DNA from 3 places in the Marinobacterium aestuarii genome. Region 3 is predicted to be linked to each of the others. Evidence: predicted binding sites of a transcription regulator. Region 3 holds the regulator's gene; each other region holds the start of a gene.
The links. Region 3 encodes FNR, which switches genes on or off when oxygen is low (the NO sensors DNR and NnrR bind a similar motif). Its sites were predicted from a motif close to TTGATNTANATCAA; they were not measured.
Positions count from the first base shown of each region.

Region 1: the regulator FNR is predicted to act here: its motif matches at 4,234-4,247, upstream of petA (ubiquinol-cytochrome c reductase iron-sulfur subunit).
Region 2: the regulator FNR is predicted to act here: its motif matches at 2,015-2,028, upstream of nirK (copper-containing nitrite reductase).

Region 1 covers NZ_CP015839.1:1,178,952-1,186,677, reverse strand. The annotation lists gene A8C75_RS05190 (ClpXP protease specificity-enhancing factor) at 45-530, opposite strand; gene sspA (stringent starvation protein SspA) at 726-1,358, opposite strand; gene A8C75_RS05180 (cytochrome c1) at 1,447-2,211, opposite strand; gene A8C75_RS05175 (cytochrome b) at 2,211-3,461, opposite strand; gene petA (ubiquinol-cytochrome c reductase iron-sulfur subunit) at 3,461-4,057, opposite strand; gene rpsI (30S ribosomal protein S9) at 4,321-4,713, opposite strand; gene rplM (50S ribosomal protein L13) at 4,727-5,155, opposite strand; gene zapE (cell division protein ZapE) at 5,360-6,463, opposite strand; gene A8C75_RS05150 (helicase HerA-like domain-containing protein) at 6,647-7,726, opposite strand, start outside.
Region 2 covers NZ_CP015839.1:2,892,087-2,899,812, forward strand. The annotation lists gene pqqB (pyrroloquinoline quinone biosynthesis protein PqqB) at 1-223, opposite strand, end outside; gene pqqA (pyrroloquinoline quinone precursor peptide PqqA) at 339-410, opposite strand; gene A8C75_RS12685 (fumarylacetoacetate hydrolase family protein) at 714-1,718, opposite strand; gene nirK (copper-containing nitrite reductase) at 2,091-3,590, shown strand; gene A8C75_RS12695 (endonuclease/exonuclease/phosphatase family protein) at 4,612-5,697, opposite strand; gene A8C75_RS12700 (alpha/beta fold hydrolase) at 5,750-6,769, opposite strand; gene A8C75_RS12705 (IS5 family transposase) at 6,988-7,726, opposite strand, start outside.
Region 3 covers NZ_CP015839.1:2,991,043-2,998,768, reverse strand. The annotation lists gene queE (7-carboxy-7-deazaguanine synthase) at 26-658, opposite strand; gene rdgC (recombination-associated protein RdgC) at 751-1,686, opposite strand; gene A8C75_RS13145 (adenine phosphoribosyltransferase) at 1,803-2,345, opposite strand; gene fnr (fumarate/nitrate reduction transcriptional regulator Fnr) at 2,413-3,168, opposite strand; gene A8C75_RS13135 (sulfite exporter TauE/SafE family protein) at 3,303-3,965, opposite strand; gene ccoS (cbb3-type cytochrome oxidase assembly protein CcoS) at 3,958-4,209, opposite strand; gene A8C75_RS13125 (heavy metal translocating P-type ATPase) at 4,298-6,826, opposite strand; gene A8C75_RS13120 (FixH family protein) at 6,838-7,356, opposite strand; gene ccoG (cytochrome c oxidase accessory protein CcoG) at 7,495-7,726, opposite strand, start outside.

The DNA.
Region 1 (7,726 bases), 1.8 Mb from region 3:
GCAACCATCACAGCTGCTGTTTATAGCTACTATTTCACGAACAACTATTTTACGACCTTGAGATTCGGGCGCCCCGGCTTCGGTCTTTTTGGCGCGACCGCCTGAACAGGCTCCGCCCCCTTCTCAGCGCCCTCATCTGCCGGCCCATCGACCTGCTCTTGCCCTTCATCTTCCCCCGCAACAGCATCCACCGGCTGCAGGCGCTCGTAATAGTCGGCACCGGGCTCCATGCCAAAGCCCATGCCCATGGCATTCTCCTTGGCGAAGATGGCCATCAGCGCCGCGTAAGGCACCCGCACCTGCATGGGCACGCCACCAAAGCGGGCGCTGAACGAAATCTCGCTCTCCCCCATAAAGAAGTCACGCACGGCCGAGGGCAGCACATTCAGCACTATCTGACCGTCCTGCACAAACTGGCGCGGCACCACCACATGGGGCGCCTCTGCATCCACCACCAGATGGGGTGTACAGTCATTATCGAGGATCCATTCATACAGACCTCGAGCGATATAGGGACGACTAGGATTCATTACTCTGCCTCCGCAGGCACAGCCGCACATCCCTGACGCGGCGCCCTGCTTTCTGTAATTCAACATGACGGATATCGCCGTCTTTACCTGCGCCAGCAGCCCTATCGACAGCCAGAACGCACGCGGGCATCGCCCATAAAAAAGGGACAGAGTCGCCTCCATCCCTTGATTCGTACCACTAGAACCCGGAGGCTATCAGTCGCGCATCTCACGCTCAGCTTCCGACAGACTCTCCTGGAAAGCCTCACGCTCAAAAATGCGCTTCATGTAACGTACCAGCATCTTGCACTGCGCTTCCGGCAGCTCGATACCCATGGCGGGCAAACGCCACAACAGCGGCGCCAGACAGCAGTCTACCAGGGAAAACTCTTCACTCATGAAGAAGTCCTTTTCTCCAAAAATCGGAGAAATGGCGACCAGACCATCGCGCAATTCCTTGCGGCAGCGCTCGATCTCGGGTGCATCAGCCTTGCCAGCCAGAATAGTGTCCGCCAGACCACACCAGTCGTGCTGGATGCGGTACATGTACAAACGGCTTTCTGCACGCGCTACCGGGTAAACCGGCAACAGTGGCGGATGTGGAAAACGCTCATCGAGATATTCCATCATCACATTCGGCTCGTACAACACCAGCTCCCGATCCAGCAGGGTCGGCAGGCTGTTGTAGGGATTCAGTGACGACAAATCCTCGGGCAAGTCACTTTCGGTGCAGTCGACAATATCGACTGCGACCCCTTTTTCCGCCAGCACGATACGCACGCGGTGGCTGTAATGGTCTGCACCATTGGAAAAGAAGGTCATGGAAGAACGCTTAGCCACTACTCCCATCGGATAATCCCCGTCAGTCTTCATTTAAAAAAATAAATGCGGCCCGATCCTTCAGGCCGCATACGATCGTTGTTCGAACACAAGAACCTTAGTGTACGTCTTTCCAGTACTCTTTCTTCAGCGCAAATGCGAACAGGAAGAAAATAAACAGGAAGATAAGTACCTTGGTGCCGATGCGCTCGGATTCAAGACGGTACGGCTCACCCATGTAGGTCAGGAAGTTGGTCAGGTCGTAGACCGTCTTGTCGAACTCTTCGACTGTCTGGCTACCACTGTCTGCAACCGTCAGACACTTGGACATGCGGGTGTTGGTCAGCGGATCTATCTCGCCGGAAGCTGCATGAGCAAACTCTTCCGCCGTGCAGTGATTGACCTGCAAACCCTGCAGATCCTGCAGCACGTTGGGCATGCCCACGTCCTTGAAGACCACGTTGTTCACACCCCAGGGGCGCGACTCATCCTGGTAGAAGCTGCGCAGGTAAGTGTAGATCCAGTCCGGCCCGCGCAGACGCGCTTCCAGAGACAGATCCGGCGGCGGGTTACCAAACCAGTTCGCCGCATCACCCTTGTCCATGGCGATTCTCATCTGCTCGCCAACCTTCTGATCCCCCAGCAGCAGGTATTGCTCTGCCAGCTCCGTAGGAATCTCAAGATCAATGGCGGCACGCTCGTAACGCTGATAGTCCGCCGAGTGACAGCCCATGCAACGGTTAACGAAAGTGCCCATACCGCGCTGCAAAGAGGCCTGATTCTCGAGGTCCACTTCGATAGAGTCGAGTTGAACACCCCCGACCGAGGCCTGTACCGATACCGGCAGCAGGACCATCATCAATGCAATCAGATACTTTTTCATTAGCCTGTAACCCTTTCCGGAACCGGTTTAGTGCTCTCCATCCTGGTGTAGATCGGCATCAGAAAGAAATACGCGAAATACAGCGCAGTACAGATCTGGGAAACCAGCGTACGGGTCGGGTTGGACGCAACCACACCCAGATAACCCAGAATCACAAAGCTGACCGCGAAGATCACCAGTGTCACCTTGCTGATCATGCCCTTGTAGCGCATGGACTTGACCGGACTACGGTCCAGCCAGGGCAGTACGAACAGAACAGCAATGGCACCACCCATGACAACAACACCCGGGAACTGGGAGCCGGCGATGGGCGGAATGGCACGCAACATGGCGTAGAAGGGCGTGAAATACCACACCGGCGCTATGTGCTCAGGCGTTTTCAGCGAGTTGGCAGGCTCGAAGTTCGGCGCTTCAATAAAGTAACCGCCGCCTTCAGGGAAGAAGAAGACCACGATGCTGAACACGAACAGGAACACGACCACACCAACAATATCCTTGACGGTGTAGTAAGGGTGGAACGGAATACCGTCAAGCGGCACGCCATTTTCATCCTTGTTGGCCTTGATCTCGATACCGTCGGGGTTATTGGAACCCACTTCGTGCAGCGCGATGATGTGCAGCACCACCAGCGCCAGCAACACGATCGGCAGCGCTATGACATGCAGCGAGAAGAAGCGCGTCAGGGTAATACCCGATATCAGGTAGTCACCACGAATCCACAGCGACAGGTCTTCACCGATAAAGGGCACGGCAGAGAACAGGGACACGATAACCTGGGCACCCCAGTAGGACATCTGGCCCCAGGGCAGCAGATAACCCATGAAGGCTTCCGCCATCAGCGCCAGGTAGATGGTCATGCCGAACAGCCACACCAGCTCGCGCGGCTTGCGGTAGGAACCGTACAAGATGCCACGGAACATGTGCAGGTACACCACCAGGAAGAAGGCCGAAGCACCGGTGGAGTGCATGTAGCGCAGCAGCCAGCCATATTCGACGTCGCGCATGATGTACTCAACAGACGCAAAGGCGCCTTCTGCGGACGGGTTGTAGCTCATGGTCAGCCAGATGCCGGTAAGGATCTGGTTAACCAGAACCAGCATCGCCAGCGAGCCGAAGAAATACCAGAAGTTGAAGTTCTTCGGAGCATAGTATTTGGAAAGGTGATCTTCCCACATCTGCGTCGCCGGAAAACGATCGTCGATCCAGCGCATCAGACCACTTTCGGCCTTGCTCTTGTTTGGATTAGCCATTATGCAGTCTCCTGATCCACACCGACGACGAGGATATTTTCTTCCGGGTAGTTATGCGGAGGAATAACCAGATTCGAGGGCGCCGGGGAGCCTTTCAGTACGCGACCGGACAGGTCGAAGCGCGAACCGTGACAGGGGCAGTAGAAGCCGCCGACCCAGTCAGGACCCAGATCTTCAGGTGCAATTTCCGGACGGTAGGTCGGAGAGCAGCCCAGGTGCGTGCAGATACCCACCAGCACCGAAATATCCGGACGCAGGGAGCGGCTAGAATCATGCGGAATGTAAGCCGGCTGCTGCGGCACTTCTGACTTGGGGTCCGTCAGGCGACTATCAAGACCTGCCAGATCGCTCAGTGTCTTCTCGTTACGCTTGACCAGCCAGACCGGCTTGCCACGCCACTTGACGACCATCTGCTGACCCGGTTCCAGTTTACTCACATCGACCGTTACCGGAGCACCCGCGGAACGTGCCTTGGCACTGGGCATCCATGAGGCCACGAAGGGAACAGCAACCCCCACTGCACCGACAGCCCCTACCGCAGAGGTCGCGCCGACCAGGAGTCGACGCCGCCCCTTGTTCACGCCGTCATTACTCATTAACTCTCTCTCCCTTGTTCGATCTGCAATTTAACGCCCAGCAAGAACGCAAATAACCCGATCGCTCAACTAAAAATCATCAAATAACGGATTTTTAAAATGGCCCAAATGGTAATGAAAATACCCTTCGCTTACAAGGACATTGGCGGGCTAATAGCCTGACATCCGTACGACTTTTGATCTAGCCCAAACAAAAAAACGCCCAAGCCAAAAAGGCTTGAGCGTTTTTCTTGCCACAGTCTTCGACCGAAGCCGAAAGCGAATTAACGCTTGGAGAACTGAGGACGCTTACGTGCTTTGCGCAGGCCGACTTTCTTACGCTCAACCATGCGGGAGTCGCGGGTTACGAAACCAGCGCTACGCAGTGACGGACGCAGAGTTTCATCATAAACCATCAGTGCACGGGTGATACCGTGACGGATAGCGCCTGCCTGACCGAAACCACCACCACCGGCGACAGTAACGAAAACGTCGAATTTTTCGACAGAGTCAGTCAATTCCAGCGGCTGACGCACGATCATGCGTGCAGTTTCGCGACCGAAGTAGTTTTCGATCGTGCGGTCATTGATAGTGATAACACCTGTACCCGGGCGCAGGAAGACGCGAGCAGTAGAGGTTTTACGACGGCCGGTACCGTAATACTGAGTAGTGGACATAGTCTGCCTTCCCTTAAATGTTCAGTTCTTTGGGCTGCTGAGCCTGATGCGGATGTTCGGTGCCAGCGTAAACTTTCAGTTTGCTGTTCATGGCACGGCCCAGCGGGCCCTTGGGCAGCATACCCTTGACCGCGATCTCAAGAACCCGCTCCGGGTGAGAGTCGATCATTGTCTGGAAAGAAGCTTCGCGCAGACCGCCCGGGTAACCGGTGTGGCGGTAGTAGATCTTGTCTTTGCGCTTATTACCGGTAACACCGATTTTCTCAGCGTTAACAACAACGATGTAATCGCCGGTATCAACGTGAGGAGTGAATTCCGGCTTATGCTTGCCGCGCAGGCGACGTGCAATCTCAGTAGCCAGACGCCCCAGGGTTTTACCCTCGGCATCAACAACGTACCAGTCGCGTTTTACTTCGGCTGGTTTAGCAACAAAAGTCTTCATCTGTATATTGCCTTTATTTAACTCAGTTCTCGCCACACATTTCAGATGTGCCACCGAACTGACTTATAATTCTTGGTTGTGTTCGGGAGCATCCCGACCACAACAGTAACAACCCATAGAAATAGGTGGCGCGAATTATAGACAAGTCGCACTGCAAATGCGATAGCCAAGAAGCAGTTTCCCATCCGAATCCGGATATTTTTTTCAGGCCCGATGTGCCCGCGCCAGGTACTCATGGGACTGCATTTCCAGCAGGCGGCTCTGGGTACGCTGAATCTCGAACTCCAGACGACCTTCGCTGTAGATCCCGTGAATCGGTGCCGCCGCCGACAGGATCAGCTTGACGCCGCTGTCGTAGAATTCATCCACCATATTGATAAAGCGGCGCGCCGCATCATCATTGCTGCGCCCAAGCTGCGGCACATTGGAGACCAGCACCGCATGGTAGAGCTTGGCCAGCTCTATATAGTCGTTCTGCGAGCGCGGCCCCTGGCACAGATCGGCGAAATCAAACCAGACCACATCCTCGCAGCAGCGCCGCGAACGGATGCCGCGACCATTGACCTGCAGCACTTCAGCTTCCACCACTTCCACCAGATCGGGCGCCAGCGACTCGAAGCTGGCATTCAGGCTTTCATCGGCCTTTGCATCCAGTGGCGAGTGATACAGCTCGGCCTGCTCCAGGGCCCGCAGACGGTAGTCGATGCCCCCATCCACGTTAACCACTTCGGTGAACCTGTTCAGCAGCGCGATGGCCGGCATAAAGCGCGCGCGCTGCAGGCCATCCTTATAGAGACCGTCGGGCACTATATTGGAGGTCGCCACCAGGGATACGCCATTGGCGAACAGCTGCTCCAGCAGACTGCTCAGAATCATGGCATCGGCAATATCGGAGACAAAGAACTCATCGAAGCAGATGATGCGCGTTTCCTGCGCGTAGCGCCTTGCCAGCTCCACCAGCGGATTCTTTTCCCCGGCCAGGGTTTTGAGATCCTGATGTACGCGCTGCATGAAGCGATGAAAATGGGTGCGGGTTTTCTGCTCGAACGGCAGACTGTCATAGAAGGTGTCCATCAGGTAGGTCTTGCCTCGCCCCACGCCACCCCAGAAGTAGAGCCCGCGTAGCGGCTCCTTCGGCTCCTTTTTCCAGCCGCTGGCCAGACGCTGCATCAGGCCAGGCTTTGGCGGCGGTGCCGCAACCAGGTCATCAAACAGGCGTTGCAGATGCTTTACCGCCATTTCCTGCGCCGGATCATAGGAAAAATCATCCCGCTCTAGATCTTGCTTGTAGCGTCCTAACGGAGTCATACCGGCCCCAGCCCCTGCCATCTGTTCGTCGATCAAAAAGTGCCGGCACTTTACCTAGCTAGACCGGCATTGGCAATCGCGACCTTGGAACAACAAGAGGCACCACAAGCCCCAAAACGCACCATTCACAGCCGGCCTTGCACCTGAACGCCCGTCAGGACACACCACACACATGAACAATCCCTAGCGGCGCCCGCCCAGAATGGACCCCAGCAACCCGCGTACGATCTGGCGTCCAAGCTGGGTGCCAATCGCACGCATCGCGCTTTTCGCCAGGCTGCCAAACAGACCACTGCTGGCCCGCCCACTCGACTTGCGCGACTTTTTTTCATCCACAGGCGCATCCGCCAGCGCTGCAGCCTCGCTCGAGAGTACCTTTTCACTGCGCGCTTTCAGCAGCTCGAAGGCCGACTCCCGATCCACCATTTCATCGTAGCGGGCTCCCATGGGCGAACGGGACAGAAGCTGCACCCGCTCAACATCCTCCAGCGGCCCCAGGCGCGACTCCGGCGGGCGCACCAGGGTGTGCGCCACCTCCGTCGGCACACTGGAGGTATCCAGCACCGACACCAGCGCCTCACCCACACCCAGCGCAGTTATCAGCTGCTCGGTGTCCACTCCCGGGGCGGCACGGAACGTCTGGGCCGCCGCCTTGACCACCTTGCGATCTTTAGGCGTGAAGGCCCGCAGCGCATGCTGCACCCGGTGCCCCAGCTGACCCAGAATGTCCTGCGGTATATCACCCGGGCTCTGACTGACAAAATAGATCCCGACGCCCTTGGAACGAATCAGCCGTACCACCTGCTCCACCTTGTCGAGCAGCGCGCGGGGCGCGCGATCAAACAGCAAATGTGCTTCGTCGAAAAAAAACACCAGTTTTGGCTCGGCCTTGTCACCGACTTCCGGCAACTGCTCAAACAGCTCAGACAGCAACCAGAGTAAAAAAGTGGAGTAGAGCCTTGGCCTTGTCATCAGCGCCGTTGCATCCAGCACGCTGATCACACCATTGCCGGAAAAATCCCGTTGCATCAGATCCGCCATCTGCAGCGCGGGTTCGCCAAAGAACTGCGCCGCGCCCTCGGACTCCAGCATCAGCAGACGCCGCTGGATAGCCCCTATACTGGCGCTGGCGATATTGCCGTAGCGACTGCCCAGCGCGCTGCGATTCTCGCCCATCCAGGCCAGCATCGCCTGCAGGTCTTTCAGATCCAGCAGCAAAAGCCCTTCATCGTCGGCAATGCGAAAACAGGCATAGAGCACGCC
Region 2 (7,726 bases), 99 kb from region 3:
CGCGTGCCGGCTGCATGGGGGCAAAGGCTTCAAGCTGGGCCCGGATATCGGGTGAGGTGTTGAACAGGATCCAGTCGGTGCCATTGACACTGACCGCGATGGAAGACTGGGTGCGGGCTTTGGCATTGAGAGTACCGTTGCGCAGGCCGCTGCAATTCTGACAATTGCAGTTCCACTGTGGAAAGCCGCCGCCGGCTGCCGAGCCCAGTATCTGAATTTTCATTATTATAATGTCCGCTCTCTGACCGTTACTCGAGACCTTGCTCGAGGGTGACGGGAAAACACTCCCTGCCCGCCAAAGAAAAGGCCCCGCACAGCGAGGCCCATACCCAAAGCGCTTAGCGGTTTGCGAAGTACATGGTGACTTCAAAGCCAATGCGCAGGTCGGTGTATGCCGGTTTAGTCCACATGGTATTTTCCTCTTTTTGTTTTGGAGCAGGTTGTTGCAAAGCAGTTGCTGGCGAGCGAACTCTACACCAAGACAAATCCGCTACCTGTCGATGATAGGAAGCCTGGCCTGCGGACAGAATGGTACTTTGGAACTAAAAGCCGCCTGAATAGGTAGTAGATGACGCCCATGCGGCGGCGCCGCAACCCCGTGATGCAGGGGTATTATTCGCCGCCAGACCCCGCCAGAGGCCGCAGGACAGGCGCGTTGAATACAAAAAGGGGAAGCCCCGAGGCTTCCCCTTTTGCATGCTATTAACCTCTGTCTATGGCTTTGAGCCCGCGACCACAGTGTTGCGCAGCAGGCCGAGTTTCTCGACCTCACACTCCACCACGTCGCCGGGCTTGAGGTACCAGGCCTGGGGGTCCGTGTGGAAGACAGCGCAACCGGCGGGTGTGCCAGAACTGATCAGGTCGCCACCGACAAAGCCCTGGCCTGAGTAGTAGCTCACGATCTGCGCCATGCTGCGGCACATGCGAGCGGTCGATGACTGCTGGCGTATTTCGCCATTGACCCTGAGGGTCATCTCCAGCTGCTGCACATCGCCGATTTCATCCAGCGTCACTATGCAGGGACCTATCGGGCAGAAGCTATCCAGCGCCTTGCTGTAGCCATAGCTGCGGTTGGGGAACTCGGTCGCCTGAATATCCCGCGCCGTGACATCGTTAAAGATCAGATAGCCGCCAATGGCGTTTTCCGCCTCTTCTGGCGTCAGATCCCTGTGCTTGACGCCCTTGATGACCGCACAGATTTCCAGCTCGTAATCGACCTCGCCCGTCAGGTGCTGTGGATAGACGATGGCCGCATCCGGGCCTATGCAGGCGGTGGTGTTCTGATAGAAACCGATCCAGGGCTTCTCGACCTCGTACTTGAAGCCCGCCTCCCCCATTTCGTCGATATGCTCGAGGAAATTACCCGCCGTGTGCCACAGCTTTGCCGGCTGAATGGGCGCCAGCAGCCTGACGTCTTCACGCCTGAACAGGAGCATTTCGCCGTTCACGCCGCGCAACGCCGGGTCGTTCTTCTCGATGACGTAGGTCTCGGCCTGACGGGCAGCATCCAGGCTGCGGTCATCCCCCGCGAACAGCTCACGCATGTCCGATGGCACCAGCGCATCCGCCATGGCCTGGGGCCGCGGATCCGCGTTAGCCTCAAGCGCAAAGGCGGCATAGGCGTAGTTCAGGTCCACCACCTTTTCGCCTGCGGCATCCACAAAGAGAGCACCAATACGCTGCACGCCCACGGGATTTAAAAATGTCACAAGTTTCATTCAACGGCCTCGGTAGCCCGCAGCGGCCCCCCCATATCGAACAGACTGCTGCCAACGACGGCCCGCTGCTGCATGGGAAGGTGCTGACGGAGTTTGGGTTGCACGGGTCACTTAGTATTTATAATTACGTAATTATTAATTCAAAACATAAGTGTCTGTCAACCCTTGGGGTAACCGCCTTGCACACAGCGGACGCTCTCCCTGCCCTGCAACTGGCCCTGCAACCGGCAATTTCGCGCTCCCGTTAACAACCTTCAGACAGCCTGCATAACACCCCGCAGACCCGAGCCGCGAGCTTGATCCAGATCAATCGCGCCTTGCGCCCATTGGCGTATAGTGAAAAGTACCTAATCCCTCAGTGGGAATCCCGTCATGAAACGTCGAAGCTCAAAGATCCGCTTTAACCCTGGCTGCTCAGCGCAGCTCACATTGACACCGCCCTGGCCAGCTCAGCTGTACTCGGTCCTGCTCGGCATCCTGCTGTCTGCCGCTGCCTTTCCCGTCCTCGCAGCAAGCCTGCCCATTGAACAGGCAGCACTGACCAGCCCGCCCCTGGTACCGCCAGCGATTACCCGGGACTACTCCGCCCATGTGGTGGTCCAGTTTGAAACTGTGGAAAAGGTCATGCGCATGACGGACGGTGTCTATTACACTTTCTGGACCTTCGGCGGCACGGTACCGGGCACGTTCATCCGCGTACGCCAGGGTGACGAAGTTGAGTTTCAACTCTCCAATCATCCGGACTCCAGCATGCCGCACAATATTGACCTGCATGCCGTCACCGGCCCCGGAGGGGGCGCCGCTTCGTCCTTCACTGCACCGGGTCACAGTTCAACATTCAGCTTTACCGCCCTCAATCCAGGCCTTTACGTGTATCACTGTGCTACGGCACCGGTCGGCATGCATGTCGCCAATGGCATGTATGGCCTGATTCTGGTGGAGCCGGAAGAAGGTATGACGCCTGTCGATCGGGAATACTATGTCATGCAGGGCGATTTCTACACCAAGGGTTCCCACGGCGAACCCGGCTTACAACCCTTTGATATGGAGAAAGCCATTAGCGAACAGGCCGACTATGTGGTTTTCAATGGCTCCGTCGGCGCCCTGACAGGCGAGCACGCGCTGAAGGCAGAGGTGGGTGAAACGGTACGGCTCTATGTCGGCAACGGAGGCCCAAACCTGGTGTCCTCTTTTCATGTGATTGGTGAGATATTCGACCGGGTAAATATCGAGGGCGGCACTGCGATCAATAAACATGTACAGACCACGCTGATACCCGCAGGCAGTGCCGCGATAGTGGAGTTTGGCGTTGATGTACCGGGTGACTTCATCCTGGTCGATCACTCCATATTTCGTGCCTTTAACAAGGGAGCCCTGGGCGTGCTGGCGGTGACGGGCCCCGAAAACACGTCTATCTATTCAGGCAAACAGACCGAAGGGATCTATCAGCCCGAGGGCAGCACTATACAAGACGTATCAGCTGAGGCACCCGCACCGGTCAAGGCAAGCAGCAGGGACGAACAAATGCGCTTTGGTCAGCGAGTCTATGCCAGCAACTGCCAGGCCTGCCATCAGGCTGACGGCAGCGGTATTCCTGCCGCATTTCCGCCCCTGGCCAACTCCGACTATCTAAATGCGAATCATAACCGGGCCATTGATGCCGTATTGCATGGCGTAAACGGCACAATTGTGGTGAATGGCATCCCATACACCAGTCAGATGCCAAGCTTGCGGCTTGACGATGAGGACGTCGCCAACGTGCTGACATTTGTATTGAATAGCTGGGATAACAAGGGCGGGCAGATAAGCCCGGATGAGGTTGCCGTACGACGCAAAGAAGGCAGCGCGGTCGGTTCGGGTACCGCTCACTAGGCAGCTGTCCGACAGCACTCAACCTACTGCGAACCACCTGACGCTTAAATAATGAGAGGGGCTGTTTTTATTGCGGTGGCGATTGCAATAGGCGTTCTCAGGCTCAACCCCGGGGGCGATCCGCAGCCATCGTTTAGCGGCTAAAAGCCCGCGACGCCCTGCCCGGTGCGTTTTTCGAATCTGGCAATGACGAATCACCCGCCACGCATGACGCATGGGCAGTCACTAATCACTAATTACCAATGACCCAATAGCCTTCCCCCGACAGAGGAGCTAGTGTACTGCTTCGCTCTTAGAGGCGCTTTTAGCGAGTCGCCAGGAGGCTGGCCGCACGGCGCATTTTCGAAGGTATAGTGGGCCTATGTCGAGGAAATGCAACACTGCGGACGGCCTTCTGGCGGATCGCCCACAGGGAGCGCGCCAATTCGCGCCCTGCTGCGTTACCGCTCTTGGCAAGAGCCCCACTATTACCGGCGAACGGCGCCTTGCCGGACACGCATTGGCGGGCTCTATAAGCACCCATTAGGGCGAAGCAGTGCACTAGCGCCTCTAAAGGTCAGTACTGAACAACCGAGACAAAGATGGTGACTAACAGGGAAATCAAAAATACGCCCCAGCCCTGATCTGCAATGATATTCATGATCTGTGTATCCTTCGCCCTGCCCAATCGGCTTGTTTATATCGACGTCCGTGGCCTGGAGCGCGCCGCGTCAACCCTGACTGAACCGCAGATACCTCCATGGAGCTACCCTGGCGCTGACTTTCATTAAAGCGTGGCTCAGGAAAGCAGGCACCGCCAGCGACCGGCAAGGTATATTTTGTAGCGCCGGGCGCCGATCATCTCAGGCCGAAACGCCGGCTGCAAAATAGTCATCCCAACGCCGGTTCAGCAGCCGTGGTCGTTTTTACGGTACGGGATAAATCGAAATCGCCTGCCTGCTGTAATGTGCTGATTGCCGCTCACTGAAAATCCCTGTCACATCCGTTTAGCCATGGTTGCCAGAGTAGCAGGCCCCGCCAGTCAAAGCCCGGCCCCGGGCACATCCTTCAGGCTCACATCATGCTGCTGCAGCTTTTCATCCGCCCAGGCGGCATCGCCCGGCGCTGCATCAAGGCCATTCTGGCCCGGCACGGCGCCGCCCTGGTACTGCAACCGGCTGAAGAGCGCAAAGTGATCGGAGCCAAAGTCCGGCAGGCGTCGCAGGTCCAGTACCCGAAAGTCCGCGCTATGAAACAGGTGATCCAGCGGCCAGCGCATGAACCAGTAGCCGGCATGAAAGGTGTTGTACAGACCGCGGCCGACACGGGGATCCAGCAGACCGCTGATCTTGCGAAACAGCCGGGTGGTTTCGGACCAGGCCACGTCATTCAGATCACCGGTGACAATAACCGGAAGCTCGGCGCCGGCGACGCTTCTGGCCACCACAATCAACTCGGCATCGCGCTGGGAGGAATGTTCGTTCTCCGTTGGGCTCGGCGGTGCCGGATGCAGAAAATGGGCCCGTACCTGCTGACCGCTGCGCAGCTCCACCAGGGTATGCATTGAGGGTACGCCGGATTCCACCAGGTACTCGATATGGCTGCTGGATAACGGCAGCCGGGAGTACAGGTGCATGCCATAGAGGTTATCCAGCGGACATTTAAGGCTATGGGGGTAGTCGACATCCAGGCAGTCAAGCTGTGACTGCCACCAGTCATCGGATTCCAGCGTCACCAGAATATCGGGCTCATAACGGCGCACCAGCGCCAGCAACGTGGCTGCATTGCGATTGGGGGTCAGCACATTGGCGGTCATGATGGCGATGCTGCTGGCAGCATCCACCCTCTCAGCGCAACGGACCTCAACCGGATAAAGCCGCGTAAAAGGCAGTATCCACCATGCCTGAACGCCCAGGCAGCCCAGGGTCAGGCCCAGCAGCAGCCAGCTCGCCGGCACACTCAAGTCCAGCACCGCGGCCTGCAGCAGCGCAAGACTGGCGGCCATGACACAGAACTGCATGCGCGGAAAATCAAATCCCCGCACCCACCAGTGGGTGGCGCGGGACAACGGCAGCAGCGTTGCCACCAGCAAAAGCGCCGTCAGCGCGGCAAGGCTGTAAAACACCATCAGGCCAAAAATCCTGTCTGTCTCATGGGACTATCCAGCGCCATTGTGACCCTCAATCGGCGCCCAGTGTAGCCTTGGGCGCTGCGATTAGGGTAGCTGCGTTGTCCGCAGCCTTGCTATCGGCCAGACGCGGACGCTCGCGTTGGCGCCTGGAGAAGTCTTCGATCAGGGCAACCACCCGGGCGCCATGGGCATGATGCAGCGCATGTCCCGTGGCGGCAAATGTCACCTGTTCCGTATTGGGTGCCTGGCGGGCCAGCCTGGCGCTGTGATTCCAGGCCGGCACAATGGCGTCGTCCTCACCGGTGAGCAGCAGCAACGGCCGCCTGATGTCGCCATAGTGCCGGCTCTGCCTGGCAAGAAACTGACTCAGGCCACGGGCATCCTCTGCGTTGGCCAGAAATACCCCTGGGCGCAGCGACAGCCCTACCCCGGTACTCTGGCTGTAATGCGCTGGAACAGGATTGGGCGCAAATACACTGGCCACGGCAGACTCCAGCGTTTGGGATCCCAGCGGATAGACCAGGGTACGGGCGAAGAGCTCTCCGAGCAGCGGAACCCCCGCCAGATCGTTGTACCAGGCGACACCCCCGGCCCAGGGATGGGTCGCACCCGCGAGCAGCACAGCACCCGCCGCATCCGCTGGAAACGCCAGCAGATAGGCCAGCACCAAGGACCCGCTCCAGGAATGGCCGACCAGAATCGGATCCTTTATCTCCAGCTGCTGCAGCAGGCCGTGAACCAGCGCGGCCTGGCGCCCAGGGTCCGGCCAGGCACCGTCAGGGCGCTCACTGTAGCCGTGCCCCGGGCGATCAATTGCAATCACCCGGTGATTTTCACTCAGGGGGTCGAAAATACTGGCGCTGAAATCACGCAGGTTACTGCTGGCGCCATGAATCAGCACCAGCACCGGGCCCGCTCCAGAGCCGGCGTCACGGTAGTGCAGACGCAGGCCATCGACCTCCAGAAAGGATCCCTGGGGTGGAAACTGCGCCTGGGTACGGCTTTTACCCCAGAGCGTCACCAAGGCCAGCAGAACAAAGACGCAGACAATGGCAAGCAATCCGATCATCACTGAATTCCGGCGGTAGGAAATGGGGGAAACCTCAAGCTGCTACACATCTGGGCACCTCGATTAACCGATGATTTTCGGTAAATTGAGTAACGACCCTACGGTGACGACAAAAGCAGGGTCAATTTCTCGACGAGGTGAAAGTTTAGTTACTCAGTTTGATGCCTACTCTTAGGTCGAATCAGGCCTACTGGGCGCGATTCGACCTACGGTGGCCATCAGAAGGCTTCGATTCCGGCTCTGCGTAAATACACCAACCGCTTCAGGTTGTAGCAGGTCGCCATCAGCGTCATCTTAACGTTCGCCCGGGCCTGGCCGATGGTTCGAATCAGCATACCTCCCATCTGGTCGATTGCCCCGAACACATGTTCTACCCGGGCGCGGATCTTGGCGATGCGATGGTTGCGTCGTTTCTGGCAGTCGGACAGTGGGCGGTTACGCGCCCCTTTGCGTTGAATTTCAGGGCGATTGCCACGCTGCCTAAGATCCGCTTCCCGCGCCTGGCTGGCATAGCCACGATCGGCGTAGACATTCTGGCTGGTGTTATAGGGGTCAAGTACCTGCTCGAAGTGGCGGCTGTCATGCACCGAGGCGGTGCTGGTCTCAATAGCGCGGATCACCTTATAGCGCTTGTCGACATTGATCGACAGCTTGTAACCGAAGTGACTCTTGCCATGCTTCTTGGTCCAGGTGGCATCCACATCCTTCTGGCGGCGCTGGGCCGGCTTCCAGTCGGCGGGCGTAGCCTGTTGCTCAATGATGCCTTTTTCATGACTGCGAATACGCTGTTTGGGCGCAGGGACCAGGGTCGCATCGATAATTTGACCGCCGCGCGCAATATAGCCCCGGCGCATCAGTTGATCCGCTACACCGTCAAACAGGGCTCTGGCGCCGGCTTCACCGATCCGGTTCTCAAATGTCCAGATCGTGGTGCGATCCGGAATGTTGCTGACCTGC
Region 3 (7,726 bases):
TGCGGGGTGATATTCACAACGGCGCTCAGTCGATGCCCAGAATTTTGTGAGTTTGCAGGCTGAGCTTCCACTGCGGGTGATCCAGGCAGTACTGCACACAAAGGCGCAGATGGGCGGCGGCATCGGGCCCATCCAGTGGCTGCAGGTAGAAATGCTCGAAGGCCAGTGAGGTAAAACGCTCGGGCGGTGCCAGCAGTTGCGGGTAGACCAGCTTGAGCTCCTGTCCGGCGCTCAACACCAGGTCGGTATTGGCTTTGGGGCTCAGGCAGATCCAGTCGATACCCTCGGGCAGGGGTTTGGTGCCGTTGGTTTCAACGGCAATTTCAAAGCCCACGGCCTTGAAGGCTTCGATCAGGGCTGTATCGAGCTGCAGTGCAGGTTCACCCCCGGTGCAGACCAGGTAGGGGGTGCCCTGGGCAGGATCCGGCCAGAGTGCCAGGGTGGCCTCTGCCAGGGCTTGTGCGGTTGCAAACTTGCCGCCGTTTTGGCCGTCGGTACCGACAAAGTCGGTGTCGCAGAAGTCACAGATGGCACTGCTGCGATCCTGCTCCCGGCCTGACCAGAGATTGCAGCCGGCAAAACGGCAGAACACCGCCGGGCGTCCGGCCTGGGCACCTTCGCCCTGCAGGGTGTAGAACATTTCCTTGACGCTGTACATGGGGTCTCCGGGGCCTTGCAGGGCTGTTGTAACGGGCGGCTGGGTTTCAGTGTGCACTCAACTGAATCGTCTCACCGCCGCCTGTGGCGGTGTCACACTTTTGGTGCGGGTTCCAGGGATGCGCCTGCAACTTCGCCACCAAAGGCGTTGAGCAGATCCGGAATCAGGCGTGTCAGTTCGAGCCCCAGCTGCGCCACATCGGCATCAAAGCGGGCCAGTTCGTCGTCGGCCACATCCTGCTGGCGTTCCTTGAACTGATCGGTTTGCTTGATGCGATGCACGCTGAGATCTTCGTGCAGCAGGAAGCGCAGGTTCTCGTCCCACTCCAGCGCCAGCTTGGAAACGCGTTTGTCGGCTTCGAGGTGCGCCACGATCTCGCTGCTGGTGAGCTCCTGACCCTTGATGCGGATCACGCCACCTTCGACCAGGTTGTCCTTCAGTTCCGCCTCGTCGAGCAGCTGCAGAGAGGTTGGCAGTGGTTCCTGCTGTTCCAGCCAGTGACTCATGACCGCCGCCGGAGACTGCTTGACGTCTGGCAGTATGATCGGCAGTGAGCCCAGGCTGGTGCGCAACTGGCTGAGCAGGTCTTCGGCGTTCTTGTGGCTGGAGGCATCGACCAGAATCAGCCCGGCCTGGGGCGCAATCAGTGCATAGGTCTGGTTGCGCTTGCTGAAGGCACGGGGCAGCAGGTCAAGAATGATTTCGTCCTTGAGCTGGGTATGCTCGCGACGATACACCTTGCGTGCCTCTTCCTTTTCGATCTTCTGTACCCGTTCTTCCAGGGACTGGCGAATGACCCCCGAGGGCAGGATTTTTTCTTCTTTCTGGGTGCAAATCAGGTGATAGCCGGCACAGCTGTAGACCAGGCTGTCCGGCAAGGCCTTGCAGGGGGCTATCCAGCCGGAGCGGCTCAGTTCCTGGCTGCCGCAGGGCTGAAAGGGTGTCGCTGCCAGCGCGTTTTCCAGTGTCTCGGTGTCTTTGTCGAAGGCGGCGCTAAAGCGATAAAAGATCAGATTTTTGAACCACATGGTATATCGTTGCCTGCTGAGTAGGGGCGCTATTCTAGCGGCTCATGGCGTAATTGCCATGGCGAATGAAGCAAGTCACCGAGGCGCGCAAAATCTGTGCCTCGGTGGCAGGCCGATCAGAGGCCTTCGTAGGCCAGCAGCGTGTGTACCGGAATGCCGGCATCCTGAATGCGGGTGGAGCCTTCGAGGTCCGGCAGGTCAATCAGCGCAGCGGCTTCATAGACGCTGGCGCCAAGTTCCTTGATCAGGGTGCTGGCGGCCAGGATGGTGCCGCCGGTGGCAATAAGGTCATCAAAAATCAGTACCCGATCACCGGGGCCCACGGCGTCGATCTGCATTTCAACGGTGGCGGTGCCATATTCCAGCGCGTAGTCAGCCTGTATGGTCTTGCCCGGCAGTTTGCCTTTCTTGCGCACCAGCACCAGGGGCAGATTGAGGTGGTAGGCCATGATCGAGCTGATCAGAAAGCCGCGGGCGTCAATGCTGGCAATATGGGTAATGTCGGTGCCGATATAGCGCTGAATAAAATCATCCGTGACCATGCGCAGGGCTTTGGGATCTTTGAAAATAGGTGTGATATCGCGAAACATGACGCCTTTTTCGGGCCAGTCCGCAACCGTGCGGATAACCGATTTTACGTAGCACTCATCGTAGGGCATGCAAGAACTCCTTGGGCGCAGCGCGGCTGCGGTTGTGATGGGGTCGGTGTAATTAGTGTCAATGGATTCAGGTTGTCTGCTGCAGGCTTGGGCACTCGCCGGACTGCAGGTAGAGCTGGGATATATCGGTAATGTCGATTTCCTTGCCTTCCACCTGTATCAGGCCGCTTTTCTGAAAGCGGGTAAAGAGCCGGCTGACTGTTTCGATCGCCAGTCCCAGGTAGTTGGCGATTTCGTTGCGTGACATCGACAGACGAAAGCGCGTTCTGGAATAGCCGCGGATGCGAAAGCGTTCCGACAGCCGGATCAGGAAGGTGGCCAGGCGCTGCTCGGCGGTTTTTTTCGACAGTAACAGCAGCATCTGCTGATCGTCACGAATCTCACGGCTCATGGTACGCATGATCTGGCGCCGCAGCTCCGGCAGTTCACCGGCCAGATCATCCAGGCGGGCGAAGGGAATATTGCATACGGTGGTGGTTTCAAGTACCCGCGCAGCGTTGGGGTACTGGCCCGAGTCCATGCCGCTGAGGCCAATCAGTTCACCGGGAAAGTAGAAGCCGGTGATCTGTTCGTCGCCCTCCGGTGTGACCGAATAGGTCTTAACGCTGCCGGCCCGCACGGCAAAGATGGAGCCAAACGCCTGGCCCTGATCGAACAGCAGCTCGCCTTTTTTCAGCGGCTGGCTTTTGCTGATGATGGTGTCCAGGCGATCTATATCCGTCAGCTCCAGTGAGACCGGCAGGCAGAGTGTGCTCAGGCTGCAGCTGTTGCAGTGCGACTGCTGGGCAGGACGTGGCGTCCCCGGTTTGCGTGGCTCATCCATAGGTACTTCCTGTTTCCTGGATTGATAGGGCGCTCGGATTGAGGTGCATGGCGGCTGACGGCGCCTAAACGACTTAAGCGTGCAATTATCCATCATTTGGCGCGCCGGTTGAAGTCATGGGCACAAGCGATGGATCAGGGCGCCAGTATCGCTATCAGGCTAAAGAGACCAAACAGGATAATCAGGCTGCCTGCCAGTTGCTGGGTCAGGCGCCGTGCCAGCAGCTGACGCAGCTGGGCGGCCATCAGTCCGGTGGCGAGCATGGCGGGCAGGGTGCCCAGACCGAAGCTGGCCATCAGCAGGGCGCTGCTCTGCCAGTCGCCGGCGGCGGAAGCCCAGATCAGGGTGCTGTACACCAGTCCGCAGGGTAGCCAGCCCCATAACAGGCCCAGTGCCAGTGCTTGCAGCGGCGTACGGGCCGGCAGAAAGCGCGCGGCAACTGGGCGCAGGTAGCGCCACAGGCCGCTGCCGGCACGCTCCAATAGCAGCAGGCCTTTCCACCACTGGCCTATGTAGAGCCCCATGGCCACCAGCATCAATCCTGCCAGGGTGCGCAGTACCAGGGTCGCCGTGCCGCCGGCCACCAGAACACCAAGGCCGCCCAGAAGGGCGCCGGCCAGGGCGTAGCTGAGCAGACGTCCGCCGTTGTAGCCCAGCAGCAGGATGATAGCGGGCGTGCGGCTGTCGGGACGGGTCATGCCGACCGTCGCCGCTATGCCACCGCACATGCCGATGCAATGGGCGCCGCCCAGCAGGCCAAGGACAATTGCGGTGCCAATCGACAGGCCTTCAGTCATCCGTATCGGCCCTGGACTGCTTGAGCGCGGCGGTTTGGGCTGGCGTTTGGGCAGGCCTGACCGGGCGGAGGCGATCCTGTTTGGCGTCGTCGGGGATCAGGTTGTCGTCATCATCAAACAGGATGCTGTGGGCGGGGGACTCCATATCATCGTACTGGCCGCTGTTGACGCTCCAGAAAAAGGCCCAGAGGGCGCAGCCGACAAAGATGATGGCAATGGGAATAAGCAGATACAGAATGTCCATGGATCAGCCTTTGGTGTCTGTTTCAAATCGGGCCTGGAATGGGCTCATATTAACGTCTGACCTTCCTGATACTTTCAGCTTTCAGCTTTCAGCTTTCAGCTTTCAGCTTGGTGTTTGGTCTGCGTACGCGCCTTGAAAGTCGCAGGGCATTGCCTACCACCACCAGTGAACTGGCGGACATGCCGATGGCGGCCATATAGGGTGCGACTAAGCCGCTGGCGGCGAGTGGCAGCGCCAGCAGATTGTACAGCAGGGCCCAGCCGAGATTCTGGCGAATAATACTGCGGGTCTTGCGTGCCAGCAAAATGCCATCCACCAGGCGGTTGAGGTCGCCGGACATCAGTACCGCATCGGCGCAGGTCTTGGCCAGGTCAGTGGCGGAGCCCATGGCAATGGATGTCTGGGCGCCGGCCAGTACCGGAATATCGTTGATACCATCGCCGACCATGACCACCTGGGCGCCATCGCGCTGCAGGGCGTTTATGTGGGCTAGCTTGTTTTCCGGCGACATGCCGCCATGAACGCGGTCGATGCCAAGACTCTGGCTGACGTGCTGCACCGCAGGCGAGCTGTCGCCGGAGAGCATCTCAACTTGCAGGCCCAGTGCCTGTAGCGAGCGGATGCATTCAAGCGCCTGGGGTCTGAGCTGGTCATCGAGCCCAAACCAGGCCAGGGGACCTTCGGTGCTGCACAGCAGCAGCCATTGGCTCTGGTTGTCGGGCAGCGTGGGCCTGGGTGCGTGCGGGCAGAGCGCCGCGGCAAAATCCGCCGTGCCGATGCGATAAGGCGTGCCATCGACCCTGCCCTCGAGCCCCAGCCCAAGGTGGGACTCCAGCGTCTCGGCGGGCTTGTCGATAAAGGGGTGGAAGGCCTTGGCAATGGGGTGTTCGGAGTGGGCTTCCAGGGCTGCGGCCAGGCGCAGGGCTTGATCGCGCCTGGCACCCAGGCAAGTGACACTGTGCAGGCTCAGGTTGCCCTGGGTCAGAGTGCCGGTCTTGTCGAATACGATATGGCTGGCGCGGGCGAGGTTTTCGAGTACATGGCCCCTGGTGATCAGCAGACCGTGCTGACGCAGTGTGCCGGTGGCGGTGGTCAGGGCCGTGGGAGTGGCGAGAGACAGGGCGCAGGGGCAGGTGACGACCAGTACCGCCAGTGTGATCCAGAAGGCATTGGCAGGGTCGAGTTGCCACCAGATCAGCCCGACCAGGCTGGCGGTGAGCAGTACCGCAGCAACAAAGTAGCTGGAGATGCGATCGGCGAGGCGAGCGCTGGCAGGCTTTTCGCTCTGGGCACGGTCCAGCAGACGGACGATGGCGGAGAGCTGGGTATCGCCCCCCACCTGGCTGATTTCCAGCTCGATGGGGTTCTCGACATTGAGGGTGCCGCCGACCACGGCGTCGCCCTCGCCGTGGCGAATGGGCAGGTACTCGCCGGTCAGGGCCGATTCGTCGATGGAGGAATGGCCGCGCCGGATAATACCGTCCGCCGGCAGACTCTGACCGGGTTTTACCAGCACCCGGTCGCCGACCCTGAGTTCGCTGGCCGGCACCAGCAGCTCTTCACCGTCGACGAGGCGAAGGGCGCTGTTGGGCAGCAGGTTAAGCAGGGCATTGCCGGCGCGCCCGGTGCGGTGACGCGCCTGCATTTCGAGGTAGCGGCCGATAAGCAGGAAAAAGGTGAACATGGTGACCGAGTCGAAATAGACCTCGCCACTGCGGGTCAGGGTGGCCCAGACACTGGCGCAGTAAGCGCCCAGCACGGCGATGGAGACAGGCACGTCCATGCTCAGGTGGCGGCTGCGCAGGTCACGCAGCGCCGCCTGATAGAACGGCAGGGCGGCGTAAAGGGCGACGGGGCTGGCCACGATCAGGCTGGCCCAGCGGATAAAGCTGACAAACTGCGGTTCCATGTCCTGCAGGGCGCCGGCGTAGAGGGCGATGGCGTACATCATCACTTGCATCATGCCGACCCCGGCGACCCCGAGGCGTCTGATGGCGCGCTTCTTTTCCCGTTCGAGCAGCTGCTCTTCTTTGTCGGGATGGTACGGGTGGCCCTGGTAACCGATGCGGTAAATCTGCCCCAGCAGCAGGCTCAGGCTGGTGCTTGCCGTATCCCAGCACAGGCGCATGCGGTGATTGCTCAGATTGACGCTGACCCGCTGTACGCCGGGCTGGCGTTGCAGGTGATGTTCCAGCAACCAGGTACAGGCGGCGCAGGTAATGCCTTCGATGACCAGGCTGGCTTCACGGCTGCCGTCGTCCAGGGTTGAGACGAAGGCTTGCTGCATGCTGGGCAGGTCATAGAGCGCCAGTTCCTGGGTCAGGACGTCGGGCAGGGCGCGACCAGCAATATCAGCGCCGCCAGGGGTGCCGCTGCGATGGCGATAGTAGCCGTCCAGGCCGCTGTCGATGATGGTCTGCGCTACGGCCAGGCAGCCGGGGCAGCAAAGCTCGCGCGCCTGGCCGTCGATCTGCAGGGCGTAGTCTGAGCCTGGGGGCACATCGAGGCCACAGTGAAAGCAGCTGCTGACCTGCTCTATAGCGTCTGGTGGCGTGTCACGCCTCAGTGCACTGTCGGAGGTGGAACTGTCGCTGGCGGAGCTCAAGGGGGTTGCCATGATGCCTGGAGTCAGTGTGCCGGAGACAGCTTAATGCGCAGCGGATCATAGGGTGGCAGGGCCTCGGCCCGCAGGCTCCAGCTGTTGTCGCGGGGCAGCAGTACCAAATAGCGCTTGCCGGTGCTCAGGGCGGCCTGCAGGCTGCCGGTAAAACGGGTGCTGCCGGGTATGCGTCGCAGCTGTGCATTCTGATCGTACTTCTGGTGAATCGGGTGGATGATTTCCAGCGTCAGGCTGTTCAGGTCGTCGGCCACCTTGCCGTGCAGGGTCAGGCCTATATCCCCGGTGACATCATCGATCAGCAGGTCGGCGTCAAGCCCCAGGGCTGCGGCGTTGTTCGAGAGGGTGCTGTCGATCTCCAGTCCCTTGGCGACCTGATAGTAGTCGTCCTTGACGATGCCGTCGGCGGTGACGATCGACAGGACCAGAAAGGTTGTGCCGGAGAAAATGGAGGCAATGACCGGGGCCAGGATAAACCAGAGCCAAGGCTGTTTGTACCAGGGTGCGATGGCGATGTTGTCTTGCTGCATGATGATCCTTAAAGCGCGCTAAGGTGGTAGCGGGCAAACAACTGCCCGTGCGCGGCGCTATTCTAACCGAAAATCCCGGGGCCTGCTGCTGCGACAAATTGCCCCGGGGCTGTTGAGAGTGCTGTGATGCTGTTTAGTTCAGCGTCTGGGTGCGGGGCCGAGAAAGCGGCTCTCGGCATCCAGGTTGATCGAGGGGTCATCCAGCGACCGCACATGGAAAACAATGGTGTAGTTGGCGCGCTGCAGTGCAGCAGGATCCGCCTGCAGACGCAGAGCGACATCGGTCAGCTCGCCGGCGGCGATGTTGAGCTGCGACTCGGTTACCAGCGTCAGTCCGTCGAAGCCGCTGACGCTGATTTCAAAGCGGTGA